DNA from 2 places in the Salinibacterium sp. dk2585 genome. Region 2 is predicted to be linked to the other one. Evidence: predicted binding sites of a transcription regulator. Region 2 holds the regulator's gene; the other holds the start of a gene.

Region 1 (7,155 bases), 930 kb from region 2:
GCAACGACACGGGCGAGGTGCAGGGATACGCCGGCCTGCTCGCCCCCTTGGGGTCGCGACAGGGCGACATCCAGACGATCGCGGTCGACGAGGCCGCCCGCCGCGGAGGACTCGGACGCGCCCTCATGCTGCAGCTCATGGATGAGGCGAGGCAGCGGGGAGCGCGTGAGATGTTCCTCGAGGTGCGGGCCGACAACCCGGGGGCCCAGCGGCTCTACGAGGCCCTCGGCTATGAGGTGATCGGGGTGCGTCCCCGCTACTACCAGCCTGATGGGGTCGACGCCATTGTCATGAGGGCGACCCTGGAGCATCCGATCGCCGGCGTTGCCGAGGAGGGAGCATCATGACCCGCGAACCACTCGTGCTGGGCATCGAAACCAGCTGCGATGAGACGGGCGTCGGCATCGTGCGCGGCACCGAGCTTCTCGCCAACGTCATCGCCTCCTCGATGGACGAGCATGCCCGCTACGGCGGCGTCGTGCCCGAGATCGCCGCACGCGCCCACCTCGAGGCCATGAACCCGACGCTCGAAGAGGCGCTGAAGCGGGCGGATGTCTCGCTCGCCGAGCTTGACGCGATCGCCGTCACGAGCGGCCCTGGCCTGTCGGGCGCCCTCATGGTGGGGGTCGGCGCTGCCAAGGCGCTCGCCGTGGCGACGGGCAAGCCCCTCTATGCTGTCAACCACCTCGTGGGGCACGTGGGCGCCGACGTGCTGACGGGTGAGGACGTCGAGTACCCGACGGTCGCGCTGCTCGTCTCCGGCGGCCACACCTCGCTGCTGCTCGTGCGCGACCTCGTGAGCGATGTCGAGTTGCTCGGCGAGACGATTGACGACGCGGCGGGGGAGGCCTTCGACAAGGTCGCACGCCTGCTCGGCTTGCCCTACCCGGGCGGTCCCGAGATCGACAGGGCCGCGGCATCCGGTGATCCCAAGGCCATCCGTTTCCCGCGCGGGCTGAGCCTGCCCAAGGACATGGCGAAGCACCGCTACGACTTCTCGTTCTCGGGCCTCAAGACGGCCGTCGCACGGTGGGTCGAGCAGAAGCGCGATGCTGGCGAGGAGGTTCCCGTGGCGGATGTCGCGGCGAGCTTCCGCGAGGCCGTTGCCGACGTGCTCATCACGAAGGCCGTCGCCGCCTGCCGCGACCTCAACGTGCCGCGCCTCCTGCTGGGAGGCGGCGTCGTCGCGAACGCTCGCGTGCGTGCCCTCGCGGAGGAGCGGTGCGCGGATGCCGGGATCGCGCTCCGCATCCCACCCTTCTCCCTCTGCACCGACAACGGGGCCATGATCGCGGCCCTCGGGGCGCAACTCGTCGCGGCGGGCCGGCAACCGTCAGGGCTCGGCTTCGGCGCCGACTCCACCCTCCCCGTGACGAGCATCCAGGCGTAACGTCGGAGAAAAGCGGGTGTTGTTCGTTGACACCCGTTCAGCGTGCTGTCACCATAGGCACCGCATCAATCCGATCATCAAGGAGACTCCCGTGTCTGAATCCATGCCGGCTGCCGCCCCGGAGCCCACCCCTTACTCCGCTGCTCCCGCCGGCGGCGCGCCCAAGAAGGCACCCGTGCTGAGCATCATCGCGCTCATCGCCGGAATCCTGGGCCTCCTCGGCTCCTGGATCGGCATCTTCTCGATTCTCGGCCTCATCGGCGTCATCCTCCCGATCGCCGCGATCATCCTCGGCTTCCTCGGCAAGTCGAAGGAGCCGCAGGCGTCGAAGGGCCTCTGGCTGACGGGCATCATCACGGGCTTCATCGGCCTCGCGATCACGGTGCTCCTCGTCATCGGCAGCACGGTGCTCTTCGCCTCCCTCGGCGAGCAGTACAACGACATGACCCCCTACGAGCTCGAGCAGCAGCTCGAGGAGCTCAACAACTAGTTTGTCCGTCACCGAAGGGCCCGCGTTGAACGACTCGGGCCCTTCGCTGTTGCCGGAGGCGGGCATCCGACAGAATGGCTGCATGAGCACTCACAACCCCGACGAGGTTCCGCCGGTCCCCACGCCCCCTGCCGAGTCGGCTGCCGAGCAGGTGCCCGCGCCCGAGCCGACGCCAGAAGTCGCGGCCTCCGAAGCGCCCGCCTCCGAAGCGCCCTCGGCGGATGCGGCGCCGGCCGCGTCGCCCTATGGGCCTGCGGCCACGGCGAGCGATGCGACGGCGGCAGCGCAGCCAGAGCAGCCTTACGGCGTGCCGCAGCAGCCATCCGCCGCAGCGGGCCAGCAGCAGCCCTACGGCGCACCTCAGCAGCAGCCATACGGGGGCACCCAACAGCCCTACGGCGGCTCGCCCTACCAGTCGGCGCCCGCCGGTCCCCCCAAGGGACTCAGCCTCACCTCGATGATCACGGGCATCGCGGGCGTCTTCCTCAGTCTCTTCGGCGGCCTCGGGTTCCTTCCCGCCCTCGCGGGTGTCGTCTTCGGCCACATCGCGCAGCGCCGCGAGCCGCACGCCAAGCCGTTCTGGCTCACGGGCATCATTACGGGCTACTCGGGTATCGCGATCAGCCTCCTGTGGGGCCTGATCTGGATCGTCCCGCTCATCTTCTTCCTCGTGGCGGGAGCCTCGAGCGGCTACTACTACTGAGCCGCGCGCTCCGCGAGTAGTGCAACACGCCGACCCGCCACCCTCGTCAACACGACGGTGGCGGTGCCGTCTCCGCGTGGCGCGAGGCGGCGCCGGAAGGCGGCAGGGTCGATGTCGACGCCGCGCTTCTTGATCTCCACGCGGCCGATCCCGCGCACCTGCAGTTCCCTCTTGAGGCGGCGCTCGTCGAGCGGGAGCTGCTCGATGATGCGGAATCGTGACGCGAAGGGCGTATCGAGGGCACGGTCACTCGTGATGTAGGCGATGTCCTGGCTGACCATGCGTCCGCCGAGTTGGCGCGCGAGGTCTCCGATCAGCCGTGCCCGGATCACCGCGCCGTCGGGTTCGTAGAGGTACTCGCCGAGCTCGCCCGTCTCCGCGTCCTCGCTGTCGGCCGCCGAGGTGAGTTCAGCGGCGCCCCCTTCCGTGATGACGAGGGCCGAGCGACGGATGCCCGGCCTCGCTACAGGGCCAAGCCACACTCCCAGCTCCACGACGTCGTGGTCGACCGAGACCCACTGGGCCTCGGCGTCTTCGGGAATCACGTCGCGGTCGACGCCCGGTCCGAGCTTGACGCCCACGGGCATCCGCTCGGCCAGGCCGAAGGCGAAGTCGAGGGTCGGGGACCAGTCTGCGGGGTCATGGAGACGGCCGCGCTCGTTGCGTCGGGCGGGGTCGAGCCACGCGGCATCCGTCTCGGCCAGGTCGACGTCCTCAGCTGAGGCGTGCTCGACCGTGACGGAGGCCCAGGGGGAAAGGTTGTAGGCGGCAATGGCGGCGGTCACCTCATCGCGCTCGACCGCGAGCACGCCGAGGTCGAGCGCGGCCATTGCGAGCGAGTCGGCACCGATGCCGCAGCCGAGGTCGGCGACGCGCGTGACTCCGGCCGTGCGGAAGCGCTCCGCGTGCCGTGCCGCGACGCTCAGGCGGGTGGCCTGCTCGAGCCCCGCCTCGGTGAAGAGCATCCGCTCGGCGAAGGGGCCGAACTTGGCCAGCGCGCGATGCCGCAGTCTCGCCTGCGTGAGCACCGCAGCGACGAGGGCGGGCGGGTGCCCGGCCGCACGGAGCTCGCTCACCATGCGCACGACATCGCCCTTGCTGTCATAGGGCGGCAGGGAGTCGAGAAGCCGCAGCCCCTCGGGCGTCAGCAGGTGGGTGAGCTCGGCGGAATCCATCCGGCCCATTATCCCTTTCATGAATCCGGACCGTACCCGCACGGTCGGGGCCTTCGACGCTGATCGTCCGTGTATGGTCCGGATAGTGAGAGCGAGTTCGGATTGGCACTCGGATTGCGAGAGTGCCAATCACCCCGCTACAGTTGTTCTGGCACTCTCCCCGCGAGGGTGCTAACCCCAAGTTTCTTCACGCACTTCAGAAAGAGGTCAACCGTGTCGGTGTCCATCAAGCCGCTCGAAGATCGCATTGTCATCAAGCAGGTCGAGGCCGAGCAGACGACTGCATCCGGTCTTGTCATCCCTGACACTGCCAAGGAGAAGCCCCAGGAGGGCGAGGTCGTGGCGGTGGGCCCCGGCCGCATCGACGACAACGGCAACCGCATCCCGCTCGACGTTGCTGTTGGCGACAAGGTGATCTACTCCAAGTACGGCGGCACCGAGGTCAAGTACGGCGGCGACGACCTGCTCGTGCTCTCGGCCCGCGACGTGCTCGCGGTGGTCGTGCGCTAGTCGCATCCATTTCTCGAAGGCCCGTCCTGCTTCGGCAGGGCGGGCTTTTCGTTTCTCGCGGTTGTAGCATTCTCGAATGAGCCGCCCAGCACCCGTACTCGAAGACGTGCGGATGCAACGGCGCGCCGGTCTCCTCTACGCGGTCGGTGCCTACGCTCTCTGGGGCTTCCTCCCCGGCTACTTCCTGCTCCTCGCCCCGTCCGGCCCCTTCGAGGTCGTCGCGGGACGCGTCATCCTGTCGCTCGCCTTCTGTGCCCTCCTGCTCACGATCACGCGCGGCTGGCGCTCGGTCGCCGACGTCGTCAGGTCGCCCAGGCTCGCGCTCATCATGGGGGTCGCCGCCGCCCTGATCTCGGTCAACTGGCTCGTGTTCGTCTTCGCGGCGCTCAACGGCCAGGTGCTTGCGTCATCCCTCGGCTACTTCATCAACCCGCTCTTCACGGTGCTGCTGGGTGTCGTGCTGCTTCGCGAATCGCTGCGGCCGCTCCAGTGGGTCGCGATGGGCTTCGGGGCGATCGCGATCGTCGTGCTGGCGGTCGGCCTCGGAGAGATCCCGTGGATCTCCCTCGCCCTCGCCGGCAGCTTCGGCCTCTACGGCCTCATCAAGAAGCAGGCGGGCCCGCGGGTCGGTGCGGTGTCGGGACTCACGGTCGAGACGATGTGGCTGACGGTCCCCGCGATCGTCGTGCTCCTTGCGCTGGCAGCGGGCCCGGGCATCGCGGCCGGCGCGAATGGGCCCGCGCACCTCGTGCTCTTCCTGATGTCCGGCGTGGCGACGGCCGTGCCCCTGCTGCTGTTCGCCGCAGGCGCCCGCCGCCTGCCGCTCGTCACGATCGGCCTCGTGCAGTATCTCGCGCCCATCCTGCAGTTCATCCTCGGCGCGTTCGTGCTGCATGAGGCCATGCCGCCCGAGCGCTGGGTGGGCTTCGGGCTCGTCTGGGTCGCCCTTGTCGTGCTCACGATCGACATGCTGGTCGAGGGGCGGATGTCGCGCCGCGCCTTGCCGCAACCGCTCTGATCTCTCGGTAGGGTTCCTGAGGCGTCGCCCGTTGGCGCCTCCACGAATGAGAGGAACGCCATGGTGCGCCGTGCCCCCGTCACTGCCGTCGCGATCGCTGCAGCCCTTGTGCTGTCAGGGTGCACAGCGGAGGTGGCGGTCACTCCCGCCCCGTCGCCGCGCCCCAGCGCTCCCGCCGCATCCGGAGACGGCGTGCTGCGCATCGGCACGCTGTTGCCGACCTCGGGGGAGACGGCCTTCCTCTCGCCAGCGCAGGTCGCGGGCGTCGAGCTTGCGGTGCGCGAGATCAACGAGGCGGGCGGTGTGCTCGGCGCCCCCGTCGAGGTGTTCCATCGCAATTCAGGCGACGCCACGACAGAGACGCTCGAGGCCTCCTACGCCCAGCTCGTCGAGCACGGCGTCGACGTGATCGTCGGCCCCTCCTCATCCGTGCTCGCTGAGCGACTCCTCCCGCTCACCGCCGCCGACGGTATCGCTGTCATCTCGCCGTCAGCGACGGCATCCGCCCTGTCCGACCTCGACGACTCCGGCCTCCTTCTCCGCACCTCGCCGCCCGTGAGCCTGCAGGGCCGCGCCCTCGCCCAGCTGCTCACCGACGACGGCGCCGAGACGGTCGCCACGGTGACCTTCGACGACACCGAGTCGGCGGCCGTGACCTCCGTGCTCTCCGAGGCGATGGGGGATGGCTCCGTCACTTTCGCCGAGACCTTTGCAGGCGATACGGATGCCGCTGCCTTCGCCGCCCGGGTCGCCGAGTCGGGCGTGGACGCCGTCGTGCTGTCGAGTCCCTTCACGCCTGGGGTGCCGACCGCCGCACTGCTCGACGGCCTTGTGACAGCCGGAATCCCCGCCACCTCCCTCTGGGTGACCGCTGCCGGCCTCGCTGACTATTCGCAGGCACTCCCGGCTGGCGCGATCGAGGGCGTTCGCGGGGTGCTCGACGGGCGGGAGCCCTCTGAGGAGTTTGCGGCCCGGGCCAAGTCGATGGACCCTGGGCTCAGCGATGTGCGCTACGCGGCCGAAGCCTATGACGCGACCGTGCTCGCGGCGCTCGCCGCGATCGTGGCTGAGGACGACGGCGGCCCATCGCTCGCCTACTCGGCCATCGATGTCTCCGGAGCGGGCATCAAGTGCATGAGCTTCGGCGAGTGCCTCGACGTGCTCGAGAGCCGCCCCGACATCGACTACGACGGTGTCTCCGGCCCACTTGCGCTCAACGATTCGGGTGACCCGACGGTCGCTGTGTTCCGCGTGTTCACCTACGGCGCCGACAACCGAGCGGTGCCCGGGGGAGACGTACTCGTCGAGTAGACAGGGCTGTCGCGCATGTTACCGCCCCGTAACACGGAGGTATTGTGCGCGGGCGTGCCGGGCAATACCGTTGCAAGACGGCAGTGTCCTGCCGTGGTTTTCATCACATTTCATGAACGCAAGGAGCAACATGAGCGTATTCGCGAAGGCCAATGCCGGATCGCGCGGGCGCAAGGCCCTTTACGCAGGTGTCGCAGGTCTCGGAGCCGTCGCACTCGTGCTGAGCGGCTGCGCGGCAGACGACGGTGGCAATGGCGGCAACGGTGGCAACACGGGGGAGGACCTGACGCTCAAGATCGGTTCGCTGCTGCCGGCAACAGGCAACCTCGCCTTCCTCGGCCCGCCCGAGTTCGCGGGTGTCGACTACGCGATCTCCCAGATCAACGAGGCCGACATGGGCATCACCGTCGAGCACGTGCGCGGCGACTCGGGTGACACCGACAACAAGGCCTACGAGACCGAGGTTCCTCGCGTGCTCGGTGAGGGTGTCTCCGCCATCATTGGTGCGGCGTCGTCCGGTGTCTCGCTGCAGTTCATCGACCAGGTCATCGCGAACGA
Region 2 (7,155 bases):
CTCCCCTCGACGGCCTCTTGCCGGTGACGGTCGCTGGCGGCGCTGCCGCGCGCGATTTCGGCGTCTACCTGCACGTGCCGTTCTGTCGCGTGCGCTGCGGTTACTGCGACTTCAACACCTACACAGCCGAAGAGCTGCGCGGCGTGCATCGTCGCGACTATGCCGGGCAGGCGGCGCTCGAGGTCTCCTTCGCTGCGCGGGTTCTGCGGGAGGCTGGGCTTGCGCCGCGGCCCGTGTCGGCCGTCTTCTTCGGAGGCGGCACGCCAACTCTGCTGCCCGCATCCGATCTCGTGCACATGCTTGACGCCGTCCGCGCTGAGTGGGCGCTGGCCGCTGGAGCCGAGGTCACGACGGAGGCCAATCCAGATTCAGTGGATGCCGCCTATCTCCAGGAGCTCGCACGGGCAGGATTCACCCGTGTGTCGTTCGGCATGCAGTCGGCCGTTCCCCACGTGCTCGCCACCCTGGAGCGCACGCATGACCCCGCGCGCATCCCGCTCGTCGTGCAGTGGGCGCGCGACGCCGGCCTCGACGTGAGCCTCGACCTCATCTACGGCACGCCGGGGGAGTCTCTCGAGGACTGGCGCCGCTCGCTGGAGCACGCGATCGCGCAGGAACCTGACCACCTCTCCGCCTATGCGCTCATCGTCGAGGACGGCACCAAGCTCGCGCGGCAGATCCGTCGCGGCGAGGTGGCGGAGCCCGACGATGACCTCGAGGCCGACATGTACGAGCTTGCGGATGCCCTGCTCGCCGATGCCGGCTACGACTGGTACGAGGTCAGTAACTGGGCCAGGCCGACGGACGGCGGTGATCATCGCAGCCGCCATAACCTCGCGTACTGGCGCGGACAGGACTGGTGGGGCGTCGGGCCCGGCGCCCACAGCCATGTCGGGGGCGTGCGCTGGTGGAATGTGAAGCATCCAGCCGCCTATGCAGAGCGCGTGCTTGGTGGGAACTCGCCAGCGGCCGGACGCGAGGTACTCGACGACCAGACGAAGGCTGTTGAGCGCGTGCTTCTCGGCGCTCGCGTCCGCGATGGCCTCCGCACGACGGAACTCTCCGAGGCGGGCAGGCTTGCGGTAGCCGGGCTCATCGCGGATGAGCTGCTGGACGCCAAAGCCGCCCTGCGCGGATCAGTCGTGCTGACCCTGCGAGGGCGGCTCCTTGCGGATGCTGTCGTGCGGCGACTGCTTGAGTGACGGCGGCCGCGAATCTCCTACTGCTTGATGAACTCGATCGTGAGTGGATAGCGGTAGTAGAAGCCCTGGTTGGCCTTGACCGCCGCGATGATCATGAAGACGACCATCGCGATCGGGATGATCATGGCCAGGTAGACGATCGCGAATCCGATGCCGAAGGTGAACACCGCCAGCGGGATGGCCACGATGAAAAGAATGATGGCGGCAGCGATCGAGTAGATCGTGTACGAGATCTGGAAGTTCAGCGCCGAACGGGTGTGTTCGCGCACGAAGGGGCCGCGATCCTTGAGCACGAGGTAGCCGACGAGCGCCGGGATGAAGCTGAAAAAGATCCCGCCCACGTGCACGAGCGTCGCCCAGAGCTTCTCATCGGCGGGACTCATGGGCTGGTTCGGCTGGTACTGCCCGGGAGGGGGCGGGGCTGCGTTGGTCATGCGCCTATTAAACCAAGCGCCCGAGGCAAAGGAGAAGGCCGGGAACGAAGTCCCGGCCTTCTCCTTCGGCTCAACGACTACTTGACGAGCCGGAGCGTCAGCGGGTAGCGGTACGCAATGCCGTCTTTCGTCTTCGTGAAGGCGATGATGCAGAACACGACTGCTCCGGCCCAGATCGCGAACGCGATGAGTGGCTGCAGGAAGAGCCCAAAAATGCTCCAGAACCCGAACGTGATGGCGGTCAGCACGAGGTTGACGACGAACCAGGCGATCTGTGCGATGGCCACTGTGATCTGGAAGTTGAGGGACTCCTTCGCCTCCTGGTCCGTGAACGACCCGCGGTCTTTGAACACGAGCCAAATGATGAGCGGGGGCAGGAAGGAGAGGATCCCGCCAAGATGAGCGAACGAGGCCCACTGGCGGTCCTCGGCCTGGCTCAGCGGAGCTGCGGGAGGAGTCTGGTCGGTCATGTCATGCCTTTCTCTGGGCGATCCCCGACGTGGGGGATCGAGTGTTCTGTCTGCCTGAGAAAAAGCTGAGGGTAGCGCAGGCACTGCATAACCTAGCGCCACCCACTCCGGGGGGCAATGATTTCGCGGGCGGTGCATCGCGGTAGAATTGGCAGTCACTTGATGCGAGTGCCAAGACGGTGGAGGTGATGGGGATGGTTTCCGATCGGGGCCTTGAGGTGCTTCGTGTCATCGTGCAGGACTATGTCGCCTCACGGGAGCCGGTCGGCTCCAAGTCGATCGTCGAGCGTCACTCCTTCGGAGTGTCCGCGGCCACGATCCGCAGCGACATGGCGCAGCTGGAGGAGGAAGACCTCATCACGGCGCCGCACACGTCGTCCGGACGGGTGCCGACAGACAAGGGGTATCGCCTCTTCGTCAATCAGCTCGCCGATCTCCGGCCCCTGTCTGCAGCGCAGCGGCACGCGATCGAGGCCTTCCTGGGTGAGTCGACCGATCTCGACGACGTGCTCGCGCGCAGCGTGCGACTGCTCTCGCAGCTGACGCACCAGGTGGCCCTCGTGCAGTACCCGACGCTCGGGCGATCACGCATCCGTCATGTCGAGCTCGTGCCACTCAACCAGGTGCGCCTCATGACCGTGCTTATCACCGACACGGGCCGGGTTGAGCAGCGCATCATCGACGTGCCAATGGGGATCGACGAGGAGTTCCTTGGGGAGCTCCGCACCCGCATCAACAGCGAACTCGCGGGCCTCGTGTTGAAGGATGCCGCGGAGCAGCTGGAGGGCTTGGCCGAATCCTTCGAGCCGCACCGGCGACCTTTCGTCGCGGTCGTCGCGAGCAGCCTCGGTGAGCAGGTTGTCGCAAGCCGGCACGACAAGCTCGTGATGGCTGGAGCGGCGAACCTCGCCCGCACCGAGGAGGATTTCAGTGGCAGCATCTATCCTGTGCTGGAGGCGATCGAGGAGCAGGTGACCCTGCTGCGCCTGTTCAGCGAGATGGAACAGGAGATGGGCGGCATCGCGGTGCGGATCGGCCGCGAGAATGAGTCCTTCGGGCTCGGTGAGGCATCGGTGCTCAGCTCTGGATACGCGGGATCGAGCGGCGAGGTCGCGCGGCTCGGTGTGCTCGGCCCGACGCGCATGGACTATTCGAGCAACATGACGGCGGTGCGTGCTGTGGCGCGCTACCTCTCCAAGCTGCTGAGCGAGAACTGACGAGAACAGATCGACGGTCGAGGGCGGGAGCCCGCGACATCCGCACGCCGCAGGGTGGACGGAGCCGTGAGAGAACAATATTGAGGAACTGCATTGGCTGACCATTACGAGGTGCTCGGCGTCGACCGCAGCGCGACGCCGGAAGAGATCAAGAAGGCGTACCGCCGCCTCGCGCGCGAACTGCACCCCGACGTGAACCCGGGAGCCGATGCAGCCGACCGCTTCAAGGACGTGACCCACGCCTACGACGTGCTGTCGGATCCCAAGCGCAAGCAGGAATATGACCTGGGCGACCAGGCTGGCTTCGGCGCCGGTTTCGGGGGCGGCTTCGGTGACATCTTCGAGACCTTCTTCGGTGGCGGGGGCGGCACTCGTCCGCCCCGGTCGCGCACAGAGCGTGGCCAGGACGCCCTGCTGCGCGTCGAGGTCGAGCTCGCGGATGTCATCTTCGGCACGTCCCGTGAGGTCGAGGTCGACACGGCTGTCGTGTGCAAGACGTGTGGCGGCTCCTGCTGTGCGCCCGGCACCGACCTCCAGACCTGCGACATCTGTGGCGGATCGGGACTCATCCAGCGCTCCGTGCGCAGCCTGCTGGGCAACGTCATGACCTCGAGCCCGTGTGGCACCTGCCGCGGCTACGGCACGGTCATCCCGCACCCGTGCCAGACCTGCTCAGGCCAGGGTCGCGTGCGCGCGCGGCGCAAGATTCCCGTCGACATCCCGGCCGGGGTTGACACGGGCCTCCGCCTGCAGATGCCCGGCCAGGGTGAGGTCGGCCAGGGTGGCGGGCCGAGCGGTGACCTCTACCTCGAGATCAAGGTGCGGCACCACGACGTCTTCAGTCGCAACGGCGACGACCTGCTCGCAACGCTCGAGGTGCAGATGACGGATGCCGTGCTCGGCACGCGCGCCGTCTTCGAGTCCCTCGACGGCCCGGTCGAGGTGGAGATCAAGCCCGGCACGCAAAGCGCCGAGGTCATCACGGTCAAGGACCGTGGTATCACACACCTTCGCGGCTCAGGCCGCGGCGACCTCAAGATCGGGGTGCAGGTGCTGACGCCGACGAAGCTCAACGGCAAGGCGAAGGACCTCATCCAGGAACTGGCACGAGTGCAGAATGCGGTGCCTCCGCACCTCTCGCATTTCCAGCAGGGACTCTTCCAGAAGCTTCGCGACCGCTTCCTCAACATCTAGCGCGCATGGCGCACTTCTATCTCGCGGACGGCCTCAGCGACACCGCGCCGGGGTCGCTGGTGACGATCGAGGGTGCCGAGGCGAAGCACGCCGTTTCGGTGAGCCGGGTGCGCGTGGGCGAGGTGCTGTCGATCGGCAACGGGGAGGGCCTCGTCGCGACGGGAACCGTCGAGGAGGCCGCGCCCACACGGCTGAGCATCCGGGCCGACGAGGTCGTGAGGCATCCGCCGCCTTCCGCTCGGATCACGCTCGTGCAGGCGCTGGCGAAGGGCGGGCGCGACGAGTCGGCCGTGCAGGCATCGACAGAGCTCGGCGTCGATGCGGTCGTGCCCTGGGCGGCCAGCAGGTCGGTCGTGAAGTGGGACGCCAACAAGCGGGACAAGGGGCGGGAACGCTGGCGCGCGATCGTGCGTGAGGCCACGAAGCAGTCGATGAGGCCGTATCTGCCGCAGGTGCATGAGCCCGTGACCACGAAGGAGATCGCTCGACTCGCCGAGTCGGCACTCGTGCTCGTGCTCGAGCCGACGGCGCAGACCCCGCTGACCTCGGTGGAGGCATCTGGAAGGGACATCGTGCTCGTCGTCGGTCCCGAGGGCGGCATTGCGCCGGAGGAACTCGACATGCTCGCCGCCGCTGGCTGTGTGCCCGTGAGGCTCGGCAGCAGTGTCTTGCGCACGAGCACTGCGGGCCCGGCGGCACTTGCCGTGCTCAGCGCACTCACGGAACGCTGGTAGCGCCTCACCCGCGAGAGCGGAAGCGCTTAAGCTGGACTCATGCCAGGCCAAGACGAAGTCTCGATCTTCACGCGAATCATCAACAGGGAGATCCCCGCAGAGATCCTGTTCGAGAGCGACGCGGTCATCGCCATCCGTGACATCGCGCCGCAGGCGCCCGTGCACCTCCTCGTGATTCCCAAGACGCCGAAGTACCGCGACGTCGTCGAGCTGGCGGAGGCCGACCCCAGCCTCCTGGCGGAGATGGTGGCGACCGCGAAGAAGCTGGCAGAGGAGCACTGCGGCGGTGAGTTCCGGCTCGTGTTCAACACCGGCACGGCGGCAGGCCAGACCGTATTCCACGTGCACGCCCACGTTCTCGGGGGCCGCCTGACAGAAGAGACCATTGGTGACTGACGACCCGATAGGAACACCAGCCCCCGTGAAGCGGGAGACCGTCTACGTCGACGGCGTCGCCATGGTGCGGCTGCTGGGCCCCAACGACCGCCTGCTGCGCACGATCGAGGCGCAGCATCCACTCGTCGAGGTGCACGTGAGGGGCAACGAGGTCACCCTCGAAGGCCCCGATGACGACGTGAGGGCTGCGCGATCGCTCGTCGACGAACTGGTAGCCCTCATTCGCGACGACGTCGAGCTCAGCGCGAGCGACGTCACCGAGGCAGCCCGGATCATCGCGGATGACTCGGGCGCACGGGCGTCGGATGTGCTCGGCCAGGTCATCCTCACGAGCCGTGGCAAGAGCATCCGCCCGAAGACCATGGGACAGCGCGCCTACGTTGATGCGATCGATGACCACACGGTCGTCTTCGGGATCGGTCCCGCGGGAACCGGAAAGACCTACCTCGCGATGGCCAAGGCGGTGCAGGCGTTGCAGCGCAAGGAGGTCGAGCGCATCATCCTGACGCGGCCGGCGGTCGAGGCGGGGGAGCGCCTCGGGTTCCTTCCCGGCACCCTCACCGACAAGATCGACCCCTACCTGCGGCCTCTCTACGACGCGCTCAACGAGATGATGGACCCCGAGGTCGTCGTCAAGCTTCTCGCGATCGGCACGATCGAGGTCGCGCCGCTCGCCTACATGCGAGGTCGCACCCTCAACAACTCCTTCGTGATCCTCGACGAGGCGCAGAACACGACGCCCGAGCAGATGAAGATGTTCCTCACACGGCTCGGCTTCGGCTCCAAGATGGTTGTCACGGGCGACATCACGCAGATGGACCTGCCGACGGGCGCGAGCGGTCTCAAGCTTGTGACCCGCGTGCTCGATTCGATCGATGAGATCCACTTCGCGGAGCTCACGAGCGACGACGTCGTGCGTCACAGCCTCGTCGGACGCATCGTCGACGCCTACACGCGCTACGACGCCGAGAAGCAGCGCGATGATTACGAGAGACGGGGGCGCTCCAGGTGAGCATCGAGATCAACAACGAGTCGGTTGTGGAGGTCGACGAGGCCGCGCTGCAGCGGCTCGCGACCTATGCGCTCGACGAGCTTCACGTGCATCCAGACGCGGAACTCTCGATCGTGCTGGTCGACGAGGCAGCCATGGAGCAGCTCCACGTGCAGTGGATGGACGAGCCGGGTCCGACCGACGTGCTCAGCTTCCCCATGGACGAACTGCGGCCCGGTACTGAGGATGCGATCACCCCAGCCGGCCTGCTGGGCGATGTCGTGCTCTGCCCCCAGGTGGCACAGGCACAGGCGGAGACCGCCGGCCACAGCCTCGGCGACGAACTCCTCATGCTGACGACGCACGGCATCCTGCACCTCCTCGGCTTCGACCACGCCGAGCCTGAGGAGGAGCGCGAGATGTTCGGGCTGCAGCGCGACATCCTCGTGGGCTTCACCATGCAGGAGCGTCGACGACGGTGAGCGACGGCCCGAGTGCCACCCCGCCGATGCGGGGA

Evidence for each region. The regulator HrcA, encoded in region 2, represses chaperone genes, less so after heat shock. The targets are predictions, from matches to a motif close to TTNGCACTCGNNNNNNNCGAGTGCNAA.
Region 1: groES (co-chaperone GroES) is a predicted target of HrcA. The motif match lies at 3,861-3,887, and genes of this name have one in related genera.

Annotation. Positions count from the first base shown of each region.
Region 1 is NZ_CP042856.1:623,800-630,954, forward strand. Features, by position in the region: gene rimI (ribosomal protein S18-alanine N-acetyltransferase) at 1-347, shown strand, start outside; gene tsaD (tRNA (adenosine(37)-N6)-threonylcarbamoyltransferase complex transferase subunit TsaD) at 344-1,390, shown strand; gene FVA74_RS02970 (DUF4190 domain-containing protein) at 1,482-1,880, shown strand; gene FVA74_RS02975 (DUF4190 domain-containing protein) at 1,963-2,583, shown strand; gene FVA74_RS02980 (class I SAM-dependent methyltransferase) at 2,577-3,758, opposite strand; gene groES (co-chaperone GroES) at 3,972-4,268, shown strand; gene rarD (EamA family transporter RarD) at 4,345-5,286, shown strand; gene FVA74_RS02995 (ABC transporter substrate-binding protein) at 5,347-6,597, shown strand; gene FVA74_RS03000 (ABC transporter substrate-binding protein) at 6,728-7,155, shown strand, end outside.
Region 2 is NZ_CP042856.1:1,551,041-1,558,195, reverse strand. Features, by position in the region: gene hemW (radical SAM family heme chaperone HemW) at 1-1,202, shown strand, start outside; gene FVA74_RS07300 (DUF4870 domain-containing protein) at 1,220-1,636, opposite strand; gene FVA74_RS07295 (DUF4870 domain-containing protein) at 1,714-2,106, opposite strand; gene hrcA (heat-inducible transcriptional repressor HrcA) at 2,301-3,323, shown strand; gene dnaJ (molecular chaperone DnaJ) at 3,417-4,517, shown strand; gene FVA74_RS07280 (16S rRNA (uracil(1498)-N(3))-methyltransferase) at 4,523-5,251, shown strand; gene FVA74_RS07275 (histidine triad nucleotide-binding protein) at 5,291-5,647, shown strand; gene FVA74_RS07270 (PhoH family protein) at 5,709-6,659, shown strand; gene ybeY (rRNA maturation RNase YbeY) at 6,656-7,120, shown strand.